DNA from 4 places in the Pantoea sp. X-Soil-ISGK-285 genome. Region 2 is predicted to be linked to each of the others. Evidence: predicted binding sites of a transcription regulator. Region 2 holds the regulator's gene; each other region holds the start of a gene.
What was found. Region 2 encodes PurR, which represses purine synthesis genes. Its sites were predicted from a motif close to CANGCAAACGTTTGCNTG; they were not measured.
Positions count from the first base shown of each region.

Region 1: a site for PurR is predicted at 1,745-1,762, ahead of serA (phosphoglycerate dehydrogenase). Genes of this name have one in related genera too.
Region 3: a site for PurR is predicted at 2,458-2,475, ahead of guaD (guanine deaminase). Genes of this name have one in related genera too.
Region 4: a site for PurR is predicted at 1,817-1,834, ahead of purT (formate-dependent phosphoribosylglycinamide formyltransferase). Genes of this name have one in related genera too.

Region 1 is NZ_AP035938.1:3,363,181-3,367,489, reverse strand. It holds gene AC6I8B_RS15880 (LysR family transcriptional regulator ArgP) at 1-720, opposite strand, end outside; gene rpiA (ribose-5-phosphate isomerase RpiA) at 903-1,562, shown strand; gene serA (phosphoglycerate dehydrogenase) at 1,842-3,080, shown strand; gene AC6I8B_RS15865 (5-formyltetrahydrofolate cyclo-ligase) at 3,425-4,018, opposite strand; RNA gene ssrS (6S RNA) at 4,111-4,293, opposite strand.
Region 2 is NZ_AP035938.1:1,877,093-1,881,401, forward strand. It holds gene punC (purine nucleoside transporter PunC) at 291-1,493, opposite strand; gene punR (DNA-binding transcriptional activator PunR) at 1,601-2,506, shown strand; gene purR (HTH-type transcriptional repressor PurR) at 2,503-3,528, opposite strand; gene cydH (cytochrome bd-I oxidase subunit CydH) at 3,810-3,899, shown strand; gene AC6I8B_RS08975 (C40 family peptidase) at 3,945-4,309, opposite strand, start outside.
Region 3 is NZ_AP035938.1:2,109,520-2,113,828, forward strand. It holds gene xdhA (xanthine dehydrogenase small subunit) at 1-953, opposite strand, end outside; gene guaD (guanine deaminase) at 950-2,278, opposite strand; gene ydfG (bifunctional NADP-dependent 3-hydroxy acid dehydrogenase/3-hydroxypropionate dehydrogenase YdfG) at 2,679-3,425, shown strand; gene AC6I8B_RS10100 (YnfA family protein) at 3,457-3,783, opposite strand; gene AC6I8B_RS10105 (DUF1283 family protein) at 4,063-4,309, shown strand, end outside.
Region 4 is NZ_AP035938.1:2,386,699-2,391,007, reverse strand. It holds gene AC6I8B_RS11465 (bifunctional 4-hydroxy-2-oxoglutarate aldolase/2-dehydro-3-deoxy-phosphogluconate aldolase) at 1-566, shown strand, start outside; gene purT (formate-dependent phosphoribosylglycinamide formyltransferase) at 600-1,778, opposite strand; gene AC6I8B_RS11455 (tellurite resistance TerB family protein) at 1,945-2,601, shown strand; gene AC6I8B_RS11450 (prolyl oligopeptidase family serine peptidase) at 2,728-4,309, shown strand, end outside.

The DNA of each region.
Region 1 (4,309 bases), 1.5 Mb from region 2:
GATCATACAGCAGGTCGAACCCTGTCGCGCCATCTGCACAAAGGCTTCAGAGGAGTTCACGATGTGGCAGGGCACACTGCCCGGTGAGAGATCAAAGTTCTGTTGCAGGAAGGCCTGATGCATATCATCAAGATGGTCAAACGCCACCGCAGGCGCTTTCAGCAGGGCAGAGCGGGTGACGCCGTTGGGGAAGAAGCGATCGGCAAAGTCACGCGACGCCACAAACAGGTAGTCGAGCGCACCGAGCTGATCCACCAGACAACTGGGCAGCGGCTGCGGCTGAATACTCACCGCACCCACCACTTCACCACGACGCAGACGCTCCTGGGTGCGGGTTTCATCTTCGACCTGCAGATTCAGGCGTACGGGTGAATCTGCCAGCACATCCTTCAGTGCAGGCAGCAGCCAGGTCGCCAGACTGTCGGCATTGACCGCCAGCGACAGCAGCAGTGGCGTGGTGCCACTGTTCTCATCGCCCAGCCACTCCTCTTCCAGCAGTTCCACCTGGTGCAGCAATGCCAGCAGTTTCTGACCCTGTTCGGTCGGACGTGGTGGCACCGTGCGCACCAGCAGCGGCTGACCAAACAGATTCTCCAGCTGCTTGATACGCTGTGAAACCGCTGACTGGGTGATACATAATTTTTGAGCGGCACGCTCAAATCCGCGTTCGCGGATCACTGAATCCAGCGCCTGAAGCGTTCGATAATCCGGGCGTTTCATTATTCTTCTCTCTCCTTCAGGATGGATGTCACTATGCCACAAAAGTATCACCTGTGATGGCTCTCTTGTTTTTTGTGGGCTGGCTTCCAAAGCGATAAATCCACGTCGGTCAGCCGAGCATTTTCAGCAAGCCTTGTTTTATACTACGCGCACTTCGTTGTCGCACAGGTTTTAAACATACCATGACCCAGGATGAACTGAAAAAAGCCGTTGGCTGGGCTGCACTTGAGTACGTGCAGCCGGGCACCGTTGTTGGTGTGGGCACCGGATCCACCGCTGCCCACTTTATCGATGCGCTTGCCACGGTCAGGCATCAGATTGAAGGTGCCGTCTCCAGCTCGGATGCCTCAACCCAGAAGCTGAAGAGCCTGGGTATTCAGGTGTTCGACCTGAACGAGATTGACCTGCTGTCGGTGTACGTAGATGGCGCGGATGAGATCAACCCACAGATGCAGATGATCAAAGGCGGCGGCGCGGCGCTGACGCGCGAAAAGATCGTGGCCGCCGTGGCTGAAACCTTTATCTGTATCGCTGACTCTTCAAAAGAGGTCGATGTGCTGGGCCGTTTCCCGCTGCCGGTCGAGGTGATCCCGATGGCGCGCAGTTATGTGGCGCGTCAGCTGGTGAAAATGGGCGGTTTGCCTGAGTATCGTCAGAACGTGGTCACCGATAACGGCAACATTATTCTCGATGTGCATAATCTGCGCATTCTCGATCCCATTGAGCTGGAAAAAACCATCAACGCCTTGCCTGGCGTCGTTACCGTGGGCCTTTTTGCCGCGCGTGGTGCCGATATTGCACTGATTGGCGGGCCTGATGGCGTGAAAACCATCAAAAAATGATCTGTCCGGCGTCGATGCGGCGTCGGTTATTTCTGCCTGCAAATCATCTTTTCTCGCTGCGGTGAAATTTGGTGACTTATGTCACATAACCGTCATCGGCAGCGGGTTCGTTCTTTCTTCCAGTCCGACCTCCTTATTTTGTCCGGCAATGTGCTGCCGTCAGCCGCTGCCGTGCTGGCGGCCGGGCAATCGTTTGTATTGCCCGACGCGATTTTTTTGATATTTTGACAGAAGGCTGGCTTATGGTAGTCCTCATTGAATGCTGAATAGGATCGGGAAATGGCAAAGGTATCACTGGAAAAAGATAAGATTAAGTTCCTGCTGGTGGAAGGTGTCCATCAGAGCGCGCTGGAGAACCTGCGGGCTGCAGGCTATACCAACATCGAATTCCATAAGGGCGCACTGGACTCCGACGCGTTAAAAGCATCGATCCGTGATGCACACTTTATTGGTATCCGTTCCCGCTCCCAGCTCACTGAAGAGATTTTTGCGGCGGCTGAAAAGCTGGTCGCCGTTGGCTGTTTCTGTATCGGCACCAACCAGGTTGATCTGCAGGCGGCTGCCAGCCGGGGTATTCCCGTGTTCAATGCGCCGTTCTCAAATACCCGCTCGGTTGCGGAGCTGGTGATTGGTGAGATGCTGCTGATGCTGCGTGGCATCCCGGAAGCGAATGCGAAAGCACACCGTGGCATCTGGAATAAGATTGCCAAAGGCTCATTTGAAGCGCGTGGCAAAAAACTGGGTATTATCGGTTACGGCCACATCGGAATGCAGCTGGGCGTGCTGGCAGAAAGCCTGGGTATGCATGTTTTCTTCTACGACATTGAAAACAAGCTGCCGCTGGGTAATGCCACGCAGGTACGCCATCTGGCCGATCTCCTCAACATGAGCGATGTGGTCAGCCTGCACGTGCCGGAAACCGTCTCTACACAGGATATGATTGGTGCAGAGCAGCTGGCGCAGATGAAGCCTGGCGCGCTGCTGATTAACGCCTCACGCGGCACGGTGGTGGATATCCCGGCGCTGTGCGATGCGCTGGCCAGCAAGCATGTGGGTGGCGCAGCCATCGACGTCTTCCCGAGCGAGCCAGCTACCAACAGCGAGCCGTTTATCTCTCCACTGAGTGAGTTCGACAACGTGATTCTGACGCCGCACATTGGCGGCTCGACGGAAGAAGCGCAGGAGAACATCGGCATTGAAGTGGCGGGCAAGCTGGCGAAATACTCCGATAACGGCTCGACTCTCTCGGCTGTTAACTTCCCCGAAGTGTCACTGCCGATTCACGGTATCAGCGCCAGTCGTCTGCTGCATATCCATGAGAACCGCCCTGGCGTGCTGACGGCCATCAACCAGATTTTTGCCGAGCAGGGCATCAACATCGCCGCCCAGTATCTGCAAACCTCGCCGTTTATGGGCTATGTGGTGATCGACATTGATGCAGAGCCGGAAGTGGCCGAGAACGCGCTGCAACTGATGAAGGCGATTCCGGGTACCATCCGCGCCCGTCTGCTTTACTAAGCGCTACCAACCTGAACAGGCGCTTAGTCGCGTCTCTTCAGGTAGTTAATACAGGCTGTCCCGATTTGCTGTAAGACCGAGACTGCGAAGAGAACACGGTCAGATCGGAAAGATGCAAAAGCCGCCATCCATGGCATGCCCGTCCCGCGCGATTACGCACTTCATCCCTGAGGTGCGCCCGTAACCGGGCCAAGGCGTTGCGTTGTTCAAAAACGCTCCCGGCGTTTTTATCCGGGCGGCGGGACGCTTTCCTCTTCTGACCATGTTCCCTGCGCGTTAAGCTATTTCATTGCAGCCAGATGCGCCCAGGTATGGGTTTTCACTTGTCTGCAAAAGCGACTCTTCTACTCCCACTGCCAGAGTTTTGACGGCGTCATTACCGCCGGCAAAGGCACATCCCATTCTGCCACCGGCAGGCTATCGACCTGCTGACAATCGTGCGCCAGGCCCACCGGCAAAAAACCGTGCTGCCGCCAGTTCTGCAGGGTGCGATCGTAGAAGCCGCCGCCCATCCCCAGACGCTGCCCATGCTGATCAAACGCCACCAGCGGCACCATCATCAGATCCAGTTGATCAAGGGTGATCACCTGCCGGATATCCAGCGGCGGTTCAGGAATGCGCAGCTTATTTTTGAGCAATGGAGTATCGGGCGAGTAGCGCAGAAACAACAAATTACCGGGAGAGAAGGGGTGTAAAACCGGCAGACAGACCGTTTTCTTCAGATGCCAGAGGCGGGCAATCAGCGGACGGGTATTCAGTTCGCCATCCACCGACAGAAACAGGGCGATATTGCGCGCTTCAGTCACCGGGGCGTAGTTGAGCGCATGTTCAGCGAGCTGCTCAGCGGCCTGCGTTTGCTGCTCATCGGTAAGTGCCCGTCGCAGATGTCGCACATGCTGGCGAATCGCCTGACGCTGGGTCATTGAAGGTTCAGACATGGAAGGTTCAGACATGATTTCCCCGCCGGATAAGTCGCTGTTGAGCGACTATAACATGTCAGTCAGGGGAAAAAAGCAGGACTACAGGAAGAGAGATCTCCGAGATGCCGCCGTAGGCTGTAACCCTTGAACCCTTGGTTCAAGGTGAACATGCCGTCATAACCATCAGGCTTCTCGGACGAACCGAGCATGCACACAGGTTACGAGCGTCACATTCTGTTTTTTCGAAATATCGGCTCAGGGGACTGGCCCACATGCAAACATCTCAGAGAAAATTTACCTCACCGTTAC
Region 2 (4,309 bases):
AATCTGAACCTGAACAAAGAGTAGCCAATTTATTCAGGCAATGAGAAACGATGCGGATGGCTCCGCAAACCGGTTATCTGTGTGATACAGAGGACTGGAACAGCCTGCAGCAGGTCGGGTAAGGTGAGAATAACGCGCGCGAATACCATCCCGGCAGCAAGGTGCCAATCAGATTATTACGTTATTATATTGTTGATTTATTACAGATTTGTTGACCCGGATGAGTATATGCTCACGCGGGTCAATATTCAATAACTTATTGTTAGGGCGCTAACTAAAAAGTCAGTGTGTCACTGATTATCCTGGCAGGCAGTTTGCGCAGAGGCAACAACAGTTTGTGCGCTTGCGGCACGCTGCATGGCGTAACCCATCAGCGCCAGCACAATTGTCACCGTCATCATCAGTGTGGTGGTAAATAGCGCCTGAGTTAAGCCGGCCGACACCGCCAAACTGGCAGCGAAACAGAGTCCTAACTGCAGTGTATTCTGCAACGCGGCGGCTTTACCGGTAGCGGTCGGAAAGGGCATCAGCGCACTGGACACCACAATCGGATAGATCGCGCCGTTAGCCAGCGCCATACCGCAGAACGGTACCATCAGACTCACCAGCGTGCTGCTGCCAGCAAGCGCAACAGCAAACAGCGCCAGAATGCTCAGGCTGTAAACGGCCAGCAGCCAGGGCAGCAACTGTGCGCCGTTAAAGCGGTTGAGCAGGGTGCGACAGCCGAAGCCGCCAATTAAAAAGGCGAGCGTCTGGGGCACATAACTCAGACCGATATCGGCGGGCGACAGACCCAGATCCGCCAGAATAAAGGGCGATCCGGTCAGCCAGGCAAAGAAGCTGGCTGAGCAGGCGGAGTAGATCAGCACGTTGCCGCTGTAGACCCGGGATTTAAGCAGCGTGAAAAAGCCGGGCTGCGCACCTTTTTCTCCCGCGGCCTTGCGCACGGTGGGCAGACGCAGCGTGGTCAGAATCAACGCCACCGCAATCAGGGTCAGCACCAGGAAAATCGAACGCCAGTGGAAGTGGCCGATCAGCCAGGCACCCAGTAGCGGAGCCAGCGCCGGAGAGAGCGCAACCAGCGGCATAATGGTGGCAAAGACTTTGTTAGCGCGCGCTGCAGGGTAGCGATCCACCACCAGCGCCTGCCAGCTTACGGCAGCGGCACAGACGCCAATCGCCTGGACAAAACGCAGCGCCAGCATCAGATAGATATCATTCACCCACAGCATGCCTGCGCAGCCAGCGCCAAACATGGCCAGTCCGGACAGCAGCACCGGTTTACGACCGATGCGATCGGAAAGCGGTCCCCAGAAGAGCTGACCCACGGCGAAGCCGCCCAGGAAGAGACTCATACTGGCGCTGATCAGACCGGGTGAAGTGTTAAAGGTTTGCTGCATCGCACCAAAGGCGGGCAGGTACATATCAGTGGCTAAAAAGCCCAGCATGCTCAGCAGGGCAAGGTAGGGCATAAACCCTTTATTCGACAGCATCTGATTCTCATTTTTGCAGGATAAACGCGGCAGAGTGTAAAAGGTGCGTTTGCTGCTGTGAAACGGTAATATTTGCCGATTGCTGTTAAAATTTTTGAAGGCAGATTATGTGGTCAGAATATGCATTAGAAGTGGTTGACGCTGTCGCCCGTGGGGGGAGCTTCAGCGCCGCCGCGCAGGAGTTGCATCGGGTGCCCTCTGCCATCAGCTATACGGTGCGTCAGCTGGAAAACTGGCTGGCGGTACCGCTGTTTGAACGGCAGCATCGCGAAGTGGTTCTGACCCCGGCGGGTGAGCATTTTGTCCGGGAAGGACGCAGCGTCATCAAAAAAATGCTTGCCACCCGGCGACAGTGTCAGCAGCTGGCTAACGGCTGGCGCGGCCAGCTAAGCATAGCCGTTGACCGTATCGCTAAACCTCAGCGCACCCGGCAGCTGGTCAAAGATTTCTATCGCCACTTTCCTGATATGGAGCTGATCATCAGCTATGAAGTCTTTAACGGCGTCTGGGATGCGCTGGCCGATGGCCGGGTGGAAGTGGCGATTGGTGCCACTCAGGCGATACCGGTGGGCGGACGTTTTGCTTTTCGGGATATGGGCACGCTTAACTGGCGCTGCGTGGTTGCGCCCGACCATCCTCTGACACAGGCGAGCCAGATAGATGATGACACGCTGCGGAGCTGGCCATCCCTGGTGCTGGAAGATACTTCTCGCGCACTGCCGCGTCGTATGACATGGACGCTGGATAACCAGCGCCGGCTGGTGGTGCCGGAGTGGCAAACCGGGCTCGAGTGCGTGCAGGCGGGATTGTGTGTGGCGATGGTGCCGGGCCATCTGGCCAGGCCACTGCTCGACAGCGGCGAGCTGGTTGAACTGACGCTGCCGGTGGCGTTTCCGGACAGCCCATGCTGCGTCAGCTGGGCAGAGGATCGCGCATCACCGGCGACAGGCTGGTTGCTCAGCTATCTGGGTGATGCGCAAACGCTTAATCAGGAGTGGTTAAGCGAGCATTAACGGCGATAGTCGCGGAACGGGCCATCGGCCACGGAACGGCGCTCAATCAGCGTGGGATGGACCTCAATCGTTTGTGACACTTCGCGTTTACTGGTAATGCGGTCCAGCAGCATTTCCAGCGCTTTCTCACCCAGCTGGGCTTTAGGCTGATGCACTGTGGTCAGGGCCGGTGCAAAATAACGGGCGTTGCGCACATTGTCATAGCCGATCACCGAAATATCCTGGGGGACGCGTAAACCCATCTCGTCGGCGGCGCAAATCGCGCCCATCGCCATGATGTCACCGCCACAGAACACCGCCGTGGGACGCTGCTTCTGCGACAGGATCTGCTGCATCGCCTGATAGCCCGACTCCGGCTCAAAGTCACCCTGCACAATCCACTCGGCGCGTGGCTGAATACCCGCTTCTTCCATCGCCTTCAGGAAACCGGCATGACGTCCGCCACCGGTGTTACGCTCCATCTGGCCGGGGATTGCACCAATATCCCGGTGTCCGCGTTCAATCAGATAGCGTCCCGCCAGATAGCCGCCCTGGAAAGCATTATCCAGTACCGTGTCGGTGAAGTCGGCGCGCGATTCACCCCAGTCCATCACCACCATCGGGATATTGCGGTTCTCTTCCAGCATCTGCAGCAGATCGTCCGGATATTCAGAGCACATCACCAGCAGCCCATCGACGCGTTTCTGCGCCATCATGCTGAGATAGGCGCGCTGTTTTTGCAGATCGTTATGCGCATTACCCAGAATCAGCGTATAGCCTTTGTCAAAGCAGTGATTTTCAACCGCTTCGATAATTTCAGCGAAATAGGGCGCTTCGCTGGAGGTGGCAAGCAGGCCCAGCGTTTTGGTGTGGTTCACTTTCAGGCTGCGCGCCACGGCGCTCGGCGAGTAGTGCAGTTCTTTAATCGCCTGCCAGACCGCGTTGCGCGTCTCTTCAGCCACAAAGCGGGTTTTATTGATGACGTGCGAAACGGTGGTCGTTGAGACGCCAGCGCGTTTCGCCACATCTTTAATTGTTGCCATGAAAATCGGACTCCAGTGCTTATCTAACTCTATGATAAGCGTAGTGTTAAACGTTTGCGTCTGTTCAGGTTTTTTTCCGCAAAAATGCAGCATTCATGGCCAGGAAACAGGCCGCTGGCGGCGTAAAAGCGCCTGAAAACGTGCGCAAACGGAATCAGGGTTGCGCGCGTTGCGCAACAAAGGCGGGATTCTAACAAGGCTGAACGGATAAAACGAGATTTTTACCGGGCCCTGTGGGAAAATGCGATACCCCTGCTAATTGTGTGACTAAGGAGCAAGCAATGAGTACCGATCTTAAACTGGCTTTAATGACCACCGCGGGCTGTCTGCTGATGATTGTGGCCTTTAGTTTTACCGCTATTCTGCACTAAAAAAAAGCCGGGATTATCCCGGCTCTCTTCTGGTTGTTCTGCTGCTCAGCGTATGGTTTTTGGCGTCATCACCCGACGGGCACCAATATAGTGGCGCTGCCAGTAATCTTCTCCTAACGCGCTGATCTGAATATCTTTGCCGGTGCGTGGCGACTGGATAAACTTGCCATCACCCAGGTAAACGCCGACATGGTCCGCAGTACCGCGTCCATTGATACGGAAGAAGACCAGATCGCCTTTCTCCAGCGACTCACGCTTGATCGGCGCGGCATCACGCAGGTGGTACATCTCGTTAGCAGTACGTGGGATCTTAAACTTCACCAGATCTTTATAGGCGTACCAGACCAGGCCGCTGCAATCGAAACCGGTATGGGGAGAGGTGCCGCCCCACTGATAGGGTTTACCCAACT
Region 3 (4,309 bases), 230 kb from region 2:
CTGGCGTTCAGGGCCAGCAGCACCGGCGAGGCGTCGCCAATGGGGGAAGCGTTGCCGATGTTGCCGCCTAATGTGCCCTGCAGACGGATTTGCAGCGAGGCAAAGCGTTGCAGCATCTCGCTGACGCCGGGAATGCGGCTGGCAAGAAATTCGCTGACCTGCTGCAGCGAAGCTCCTGCGCCCAGCAGGTAGTGGTCATCAAATTCGCTGCAGACTTTGAGCGCGGCAACCTGCTCCAGCGCAATCAGCAACGGTATTCTTTTATGCTGCTGGGTAATCTGCAGGCTGAGATCGGTGCCACCGGCAATCAGCCTCGCCTCGGGATGTGCCAGATAGATCGCCGCCAGCTGAGCCGGGGTTTTGGGCAGGAAGCAACGGCGGCCCTCACCCCCTAATTCCTGCATCTCCGGGGTTGCCAGCGCCTCAAGCCGCTGCACGGTTGCGGCGGCACCTTGATCGAACTGGTCTGTCACCGGCTGCGAGCAGAGCTGTTCGGCGGCGGCCATAATCGGCCGGTAACCGGTACAGCGGCAGAGGTTGCCTGCCAGCGCAGTTTCCGCCTGATGGCGATCCCAGCCCGAAGCGGTTTTTTGCAGGCTGAACAGCGACATCACAAAGCCTGGCGTGCAGAATCCGCATTGCGAGCCGTGACAGTCGACCATCGCCTGCTGCGCCGGATGCAGTGCGCGGCCGTGACGCAGATCCTCAACCGTAATCAGCTGCTTGCCCTGTAACGCGGAGACCAGCGTCAGGCAGCTGTTGATCGTTTCATACTGCATTGTTCCCCCGACGGCTTTGCCCAGAGTCACGCTGCAGGCGCCACAGTCGCCAGATGCACAGCCCTCTTTGGTGCCAGGGCGTTGCTGACGGGTGCGCAGGTAGTTGAGTACCGTGAGGTTGGGGTCGAGCGCATTCTCGCTGACCAGCTGGTTATTTAACAGAAACTGGATCATGCGGCTTGCTCCTGTGCGTCGCGCTGCCAGACCGGACGACCGGCTACCCAGGTCTGGGCAATATTGCGGTCGTCGCCGAGCGTCATTAATACAAACAGTTTTTCCCAGATATCTTTGCTGTTGCCGATGCGCAGTTGCTGCAGGGCAGAAACCGCCGGGTCCAGCACCACAAAGTCTGCTTCTTTACCGATGTTGAAATTTCCGATGACGTGGTCGAGATCCAGCGCACGTGCCCCGCCCAGCGTGGCGTGATAAAAGGCTTCGGCCGCGCTGAGCCGGTAGTGCTGCAGCTGGCCCACCTTGTAGGCTTCGCCCAGGGTCTGCAGCATATTAAAGGTGGTGCCCGCGCCGACATCGGTGCCGATCCCCACTTTCACCCCCTGCTGCCAGCTGCGTTTCAGGTTAAACAGGCCACTGCCGAGAAACAGGTTTGAGGTGGGACAGAAAGCAATGGATGAATCGGTATCGTGCAGACACTGCCATTCGTTCTCTTCCAGATGCAGACAGTGAGCAAAGACGCTGCGGCGGCCGGTCAGCTGGTGATGATGATAAACATCCAGATAGCCTTCACGCTCCGGGAACAGTTCTTTGACCCAGGCGACCTCCTGCGGGTTTTCGCTGAGATGGGTATGCAGCCAGGTATCCGGGAACTCCTGACGCAGCTGCTGCACTTTTTCCAGCAGCTGTGGGGATGAGGTCGGCGCAAAGCGCGGCGTCAGGGCGTAGCTCAGGCGTCCGCGCTGGTGCCAGCGCTCAATCAGCGCCCGGGTCTGCTGGTAGCTCTGTTCAGGGGTTTCGATCAGGTTGTCGGGCGCATTGCGATCCATCATCACTTTCCCGGCAATCAGCCGCATGTTCAGCGCTTCGGCGGCGCTGAACAGCGCCTCCACCGATTGCGGATGGACGGTGCCAAACACCAGCGCGCTGGTGGTGCCGTTGGAAAGCAGCTGATGCAGGAAGAAGGCGGACATCCGCGCAGCATGATCGGGACAGTGATACTGCGCTTCAACCGGGAAGGTGTAGTGATTCAGCCACTCCAGCAGCTGTTCGCCAAATGCGCCAATCATCTCTGTCTGCGGATAGTGAATGTGGGTATCGACAAAGCCCGGCACGATCAGTCTGCCGCGCAGGTCGATGACCGGATGCCCCGCCAGCATCGCCTCGCTATTCTCCCAGCTATCCAGCCCCACTACGCATCCATCACGCAGCAGCAGCACCGCATCCTCAAGATAGCGGGCCTGGCCGGCCAGGTCGTCGGGACGATCCACCACGCCGGTAAAGTCAAAGAAGCTGGCGCGTATCGCCGTGTCGGTTGCTGAAAGCATGGGTAGTCCTTTCTGAAAGCGCGATGTTATATCTGCAGATGATTATCTGAATAATCTTGTGCAACCTGCGTGCCAGAATTGAAATAGAATAAATTCTTTAAATATCAGTCAAATAAGTAAAAGAGGAAAGTTGCGCAACAAATAAGGACTGAGATGGCGTAGCAACCGTTTGCGGAACGGATGCAAACGGTTGCTACTCAATATTGCGCGCCCTGAACATTTTGAGTATGGCGGGTTACCCGCAAACCTGCCCTTTAACGGTGCAATCTGCCCTGAAAAGGCGCAGCTGGCTACCCGTTAAAATCCGTTTACAGGTCAGGCAGTTTTTCCACGCGCAGAAGCGGAAATGAAATGCTATGGTGAAGCCATCGACTCTGAAAATGGCATAAGGAACAGTGAGATGATTATTTTTGTCACCGGTGCGACCGCCGGTTTTGGTCAAAGCATCACCCGTCGCTTTATTGAGAATGGTCATAAAGTGATTGCCACTGGACGACGGGCTGAACGTTTAAAAGCGCTGAAGGATGAACTGGGCGAGAATATTTATACGGTACAGCTCGATGTGCGTAACCGTGCCGCCATTGAAGAGGCGGTGGCGCAGTTACCGGCGGAATGGCGCAATATCGACGTGCTGGTCAACAACGCCGGTCTGGCGCTGGGCGTCGAACCGGCGCACAAGGCCAACGTCGAAGACTGGGAAAACATGATTGACACCAACACCAAAGGCCTGGTCTATATGACCCGCGCCCTGCTGCCACAGATGGTGGAGCGTGATGTCGGTCATATCATCAATATCGGTTCAATTGCCGGCAGCTGGCCCTATGCCGGCGGCAACGTCTACGGCGCCACCAAAGCCTTTGTGCGCCAGTTCAGCCTGAATCTGCGAACCGATTTACACGGCACCGCGCTGCGTGTGACCGACATTGAACCGGGTCTGGTCGGTGGCACAGAGTTTTCCAACGTGCGCTTTAAGGGCGATGATGACAAAGCGGGTCAGGTCTACGAAGGGGCTACCGCCTTAACGCCGGAAGATGTGACAGAAGCCGTATACTGGGTGGCCACACTGCCTAAACATGTCAACATCAATAGCCTTGAGATGATGCCGGTCAGCCAGACGCTGGCGGGGCTGAAAGTGCATAAACCTTAACTCCCTGCAGCGCCAGCCCTCACGGCTGGCGTTACCCGCGTCCCCAGCCCATCACGATAATCAGCATGCCGCTGAATGCGATCAGAGCCCCGCTCCAGTCCCACACACTTAGCTTCACGCCATCCACCACCCGCAACCAGAGCAGCGCGGTAAGCACATAGACGCCACCGTAGGCGGCATAAACCCGTCCGCTGGCCGCGGGATGCAGCGTCAGCAGCCAGACAAACAGCGCCAGACTTGCTGCCGCAGGGAGTAGCAACCAGGCTGAGCCGCCTTTTTTCAGCCATAACCACGGCAGAAAGCAGCCGGTGATCTCCGCCAGTGCGGTAATAAAAAACAGCAAGGCGGTTTTAATCAGCATCCTTACCTCTCCTTAACGTAAACAAACGACTCACTGCTGGTGAGCAAAGAAACGGCGATGATATACTAATAGCCAGGCCCATCAGGCTGTTTTATTTGTCCGTCTGAACCCGGGCAGTGCTTACCCTCCTCACGTACACCCTGTACGCACCGGTTGTTATGCGCTGTCGGTGTTCAGACTTCTGCCTCAATGCCCCCTGATGAGCCAGGCTCTAAGCATGCCCGCTGCAACCGCTGTCGTGGATGGCGATGTTTGCGTTAACTAAAGGATAGTGTGATGAAAAAAATGATCCCTGCCGTGCTGATGGTTCTCCTCTCCACTGCGGCATTCACTGCCACTGCGAATACTAATCGTCTGATTATCGAAGATGGCAGTTCCGCGCTGAGCAATGAAGCAGCGCGCCAGGATAAAGAGCAATGGAATGACACGCGCATGCTGCGCAATAAAGTGAACACCCGGGTCGAAAAAGAGTTTGATAAAACCGATCGCGCGTTTGATACCCGCGACAAGTGCGAGCAGAGCC
Region 4 (4,309 bases), 510 kb from region 2:
AACTGGAACACGCCGTGCCGATGGCAAAAGCGCTGGTGGCAGGCGGTGTCAGAGTGCTGGAAGTGACGCTGCGCACGCCAGTGGCGATGGATGCCTTACGTGCGATGATTAAAGAAGTGCCGGATGCGATCGTCGGTGCGGGAACGGTGATTAATCCGCAGCAGTTACAGGAAGTGACCGATGCAGGTGCGCAGTTTGTGATCAGCCCTGGCGTCACCGAGTCGCTGCTGAAAGCGGCCGTTGAAGGGCCGGTGCCATTGATTCCCGGCATCAGCACCGTTTCTGAGTTAATGACCGGTATGGACTACGGTCTGCGCGAGTTCAAGTTTTTCCCGGCAGAAGCAAACGGCGGCGTTAAAGCGCTGCAGGCGATTGGCGGACCCTTCCCGCAGGTGCGATTCTGCCCGACCGGCGGCATCTCTCCGGCGAACTACCGTGACTATCTGGCGCTGAAAAGCGTGCTGTGCATCGGCGGTTCGTGGCTGGTGCCCAACGACGCACTGGAAGCAGGCGAATGGGATCGCATCACCCGCCTGGCACGCGAAGCTGTTGAAGGCGCAAAGTAAGTTATGCGGTGAGCGTCTGCTCACCGCACACCTTTACCCCTGAACCGTGACCGCTGCTGCGCTGGCAACGGCACGCGCAATCGCCTGATCGGTGCTGTCACCGCTTGCCAGTGCCACGCCCAGACGACGCTGACCGCTGATTTCCGGCTTGCCGAACAGACGCAGTTGCAGACCGGCACCCAGCGCCTCTTCGACATTCACAAACTGCACATTCTGGCTGGTCAGTTGCGGCAGAATAACGGCGGACGCTGACGGACCATACTGGCGAATCGCGCCAATCGGCAGACCGAGAAACGCCCGCACGTGCAGCGCAAACTCTGACAGATCCTGCGAGATCAGCGTCACCATGCCGGTGTCGTGTGGACGCGGCGAAACTTCGCTGAATATCACCTCATCACCGCAGACAAACAGCTCAACGCCAAACAAACCATAGCCTCCCAGCGCCTTAACCACCTGCGCGGCAACCTCCTGCGCCCGCTGCAGCGCCACATCACTCATCTGCTGCGGCTGCCAGGATTCACGATAATCGCCATCCTCCTGACGGTGACCAATCGGCGCACAGAAATGAATGCCATCGACTGCGCTGATGGTGAGCAGGGTGATCTCGAAATCGAAGTCGACAACGCCTTCGACGATGACGCGTCCGGCACCCGCGCGGCCACCCTGTTGCGCATAGTCCCAGGCGTTATCGAGCTGGCTGGCGTCGCGGATAAAGCTCTGACCTTTGCCGGATGAACTCATTACCGGCTTCACAATGCAGGGAAAGCCGATTTCGGTAGCCGCTTCATCAAAGCGCGCCTTGCTGTCGGCAAAGCGATAGCGGGAGGTCGGCAGAGAGAGCTCTTCAGCCGCCAGTCGACGAATGCCTTCGCGGTTCATGGTCAGCCGCGCGGCACGGGCAGTCGGCACCACGCGCTGGCCTTGCTGCTCCAGCTCAACCAGGGTCTCCGTGGCGATGGCTTCGATTTCCGGTACGACAAAATCAGGCTTCTCTTCAGCGATTAGCGCTGCCAGCGCCGCGCCATCCAGCATGTTAATCACATGGCTGCGATGGGCGACGTGCATCGCCGGGGCATCGGCGTAACGATCAACCGCGATCACTTCCACACCCAGACGCTGACACTCCAGCGCCACCTCTTTACCCAGTTCACCTGAACCCAATAGCATCACACGCGTTGCTGCCGGACGCAGCGCTGTTCCGAGAGTCGTCATTTCTTCACCTAAGCAGTCAAAATTCGCGCGCAAGTATAAACGAAAACGTTTGCGTTCTCATCTTTCGTCCATCTGGCACGACCTTTTGCCTTACTTTTCCCGCTCTGACGTTTCCTGACATCCTTTTCGTCAGGATAGCGGACTGACATCTTAAAAGGAGTGGATGATGAATAACTGGTTGCAACAAATTCAGTCGGTACTGACGAAGAAGGGCGGTGAGGGCAAATCGGGCGGCGGCTTAAGCGACATGCTGGCGCCGGGTGCGCTGGGCGGCCTGGCCGGTATGCTGATTGCCAATAAATCGTCGCGCAAACTGCTGACTAAATATGGCGGCAAGGCGCTGATTATCGGCGGTGGTGCGGCTGCGGGCGCGGTGCTATGGAACAAATACAAGCAGCGGGTCAGCGAAGCACACCAGAATGAACCTGACTTTGGCGTGGCGCAAACGCCGGTTAACCTGCGGGCCGAACGTCTGGTGACGGCGCTGGTGTTTGCCGCCAAAAGCGACGGGCACATTGACGATCAGGAACGGGCAGCGATTGAGCAGAATATTCATCAGTCTGGCTACGGTCAGGAAGCTGAACAGCTGATCCAGAAAGCGATGAACCGCCCGCTGGATCCGCAGTGGCTGGCCGCCGATGTGAAAAACGAGGAGGAGGCGCTGGAGCTCTACTTCCTGAGCTGTGCCGCCATCGACGTTGATCACTTCATGGAGCGCAGTTATCTCTCCGCGCTGGGCGACGCGCTGAAAATCCCCCAGGATGTTCGCGACGGTATCCAGCAGGATCTTGAGGCTGAGAAAGCCCGTTTACCCGCCAGTTAATCCCTCTGATATTCCGCTGGTGGGTCACAGGATGTGATCCGCCAGCGGCTGCTTCTCAACCTATACCTGGCTTCCCGCTGCTGAAGTGTTACGCTTACAGATCATTACGTTCACGGAGACGGATGGATGAAAGCACCCATCGCAAAAAAAATACCCCATGAGATGACGCTGCACGGCGAGACGCGCGTTGACGACTACTACTGGCTGCGCGACGACAAGCGCGAAAACAGCGAGGTCCTTGATTACCTGCGTGCCGAAAACAACTACGGCAAAAAAATCATGTCGTCACAGCAGCCACTGCAGGACCGGGTATTAAAAGAGATTATCGATCGGCTGCCGCCTGAAGATCACTCAGTGCCCTATGTGAAAAATGGCTACCGTTATCAGAGCCGTTATCAGAGCGGTAACGAATACCCGGCCTATTACCGCCAGCCCGCCGCGAGCGATGAGTCTGGCGAGTGGAGCCTGCTGCTGGATGCCAACCAGCGCGCCTCGCACAGTGATTTCTATACCATGGGCGCGCTGCATATCAGTCCGGATAACCGGGTCATGGCGCTGGCTGAAGATTTCCTGTCTCGCCGGCAATATGGCATCCGCTTCCGTAACCTGAAGAGTGGCAGCTGGTACCCTGAAGTGCTGAGCAACGCCTCTTCCAGCTTCGCGTGGGGTAATGATTCGCGCACCCTCTACTATGTGCGAAAACACCCGCAGACGCTGCTTTCTTATCAGGTGTGGCGACACGAACTGGGTACGCCGCAGTTCGACGATCAGCTGGTCTATGAAGAGCAGGATGACACATATCATCTCAGCGTACATAAGACCACCTCCAAGCAGTTCATCATGATTGCGCTCTACAGCACCAACACCAGCGAAATTCAGCTGATTGATGCGAACTTCCCCGATGCGCAGCCGCATGTGTTTCTGCCGCGCCGCCGCGATCATGAGTACAGCATCGACCACTACGATCATCAGTTCTTCATTCGATCCAACCGGGAAGGCGAGAACTTCGGGCTGTACCGCAGCCGCTATCTGGACGAGTCACGCTGGGAAACCCTGATCCCGGCACGGGAACAGGTGGTGATGGAAGATTTTCAGCTGTTTCAGGACTGGCTGGTGGTCGAGGAGCGCCAGCGCGGCTTAACCAGCCTGCGGCAGATCAACTGGGCCAGCGGTGAAACCAGCGGCATCGCCTTCGACGACCCGACCTATGTGACCTGGCTGGCCTACAATCCGACGCCGCGCACCAGCAAACTGCGCTACGGCTATTCATCGATGACCACGCCGACCACGCTGTTTGAACTGGATATGGATACCGGCGAACGCCGCATCCTCAAGCAGAGCGCGGTGAAAGGCTTTAACGCGGAAGATTACAAAAGCGAGCACCACTGGATCAAAGTCAGCGATGGCACCGAAGTGCCGGTATCGCTGGTCTATCAGCGCAAACACTATCAGCCCGGTCAGAATCCGATGCTGGTGTATGGCTACGGTGCCTACGGCAGCAGTATGGATGCCGATTTCAGCGTCAGCCGCCTGAGCCTGCTGGATCGCGGCTTTGTCTATGCGCTGATACAGGTGCGCGGCGGCGGTGAGCTGGGGCAGCAATGGTATGACGGCGGTCGCCTGCTGAACAAAATGAACAGCTTCACCGATTTTATCGATGTCACTAACGCGCTGGTGGCGCGTGGCATCGGACACCCGGAACGACTCT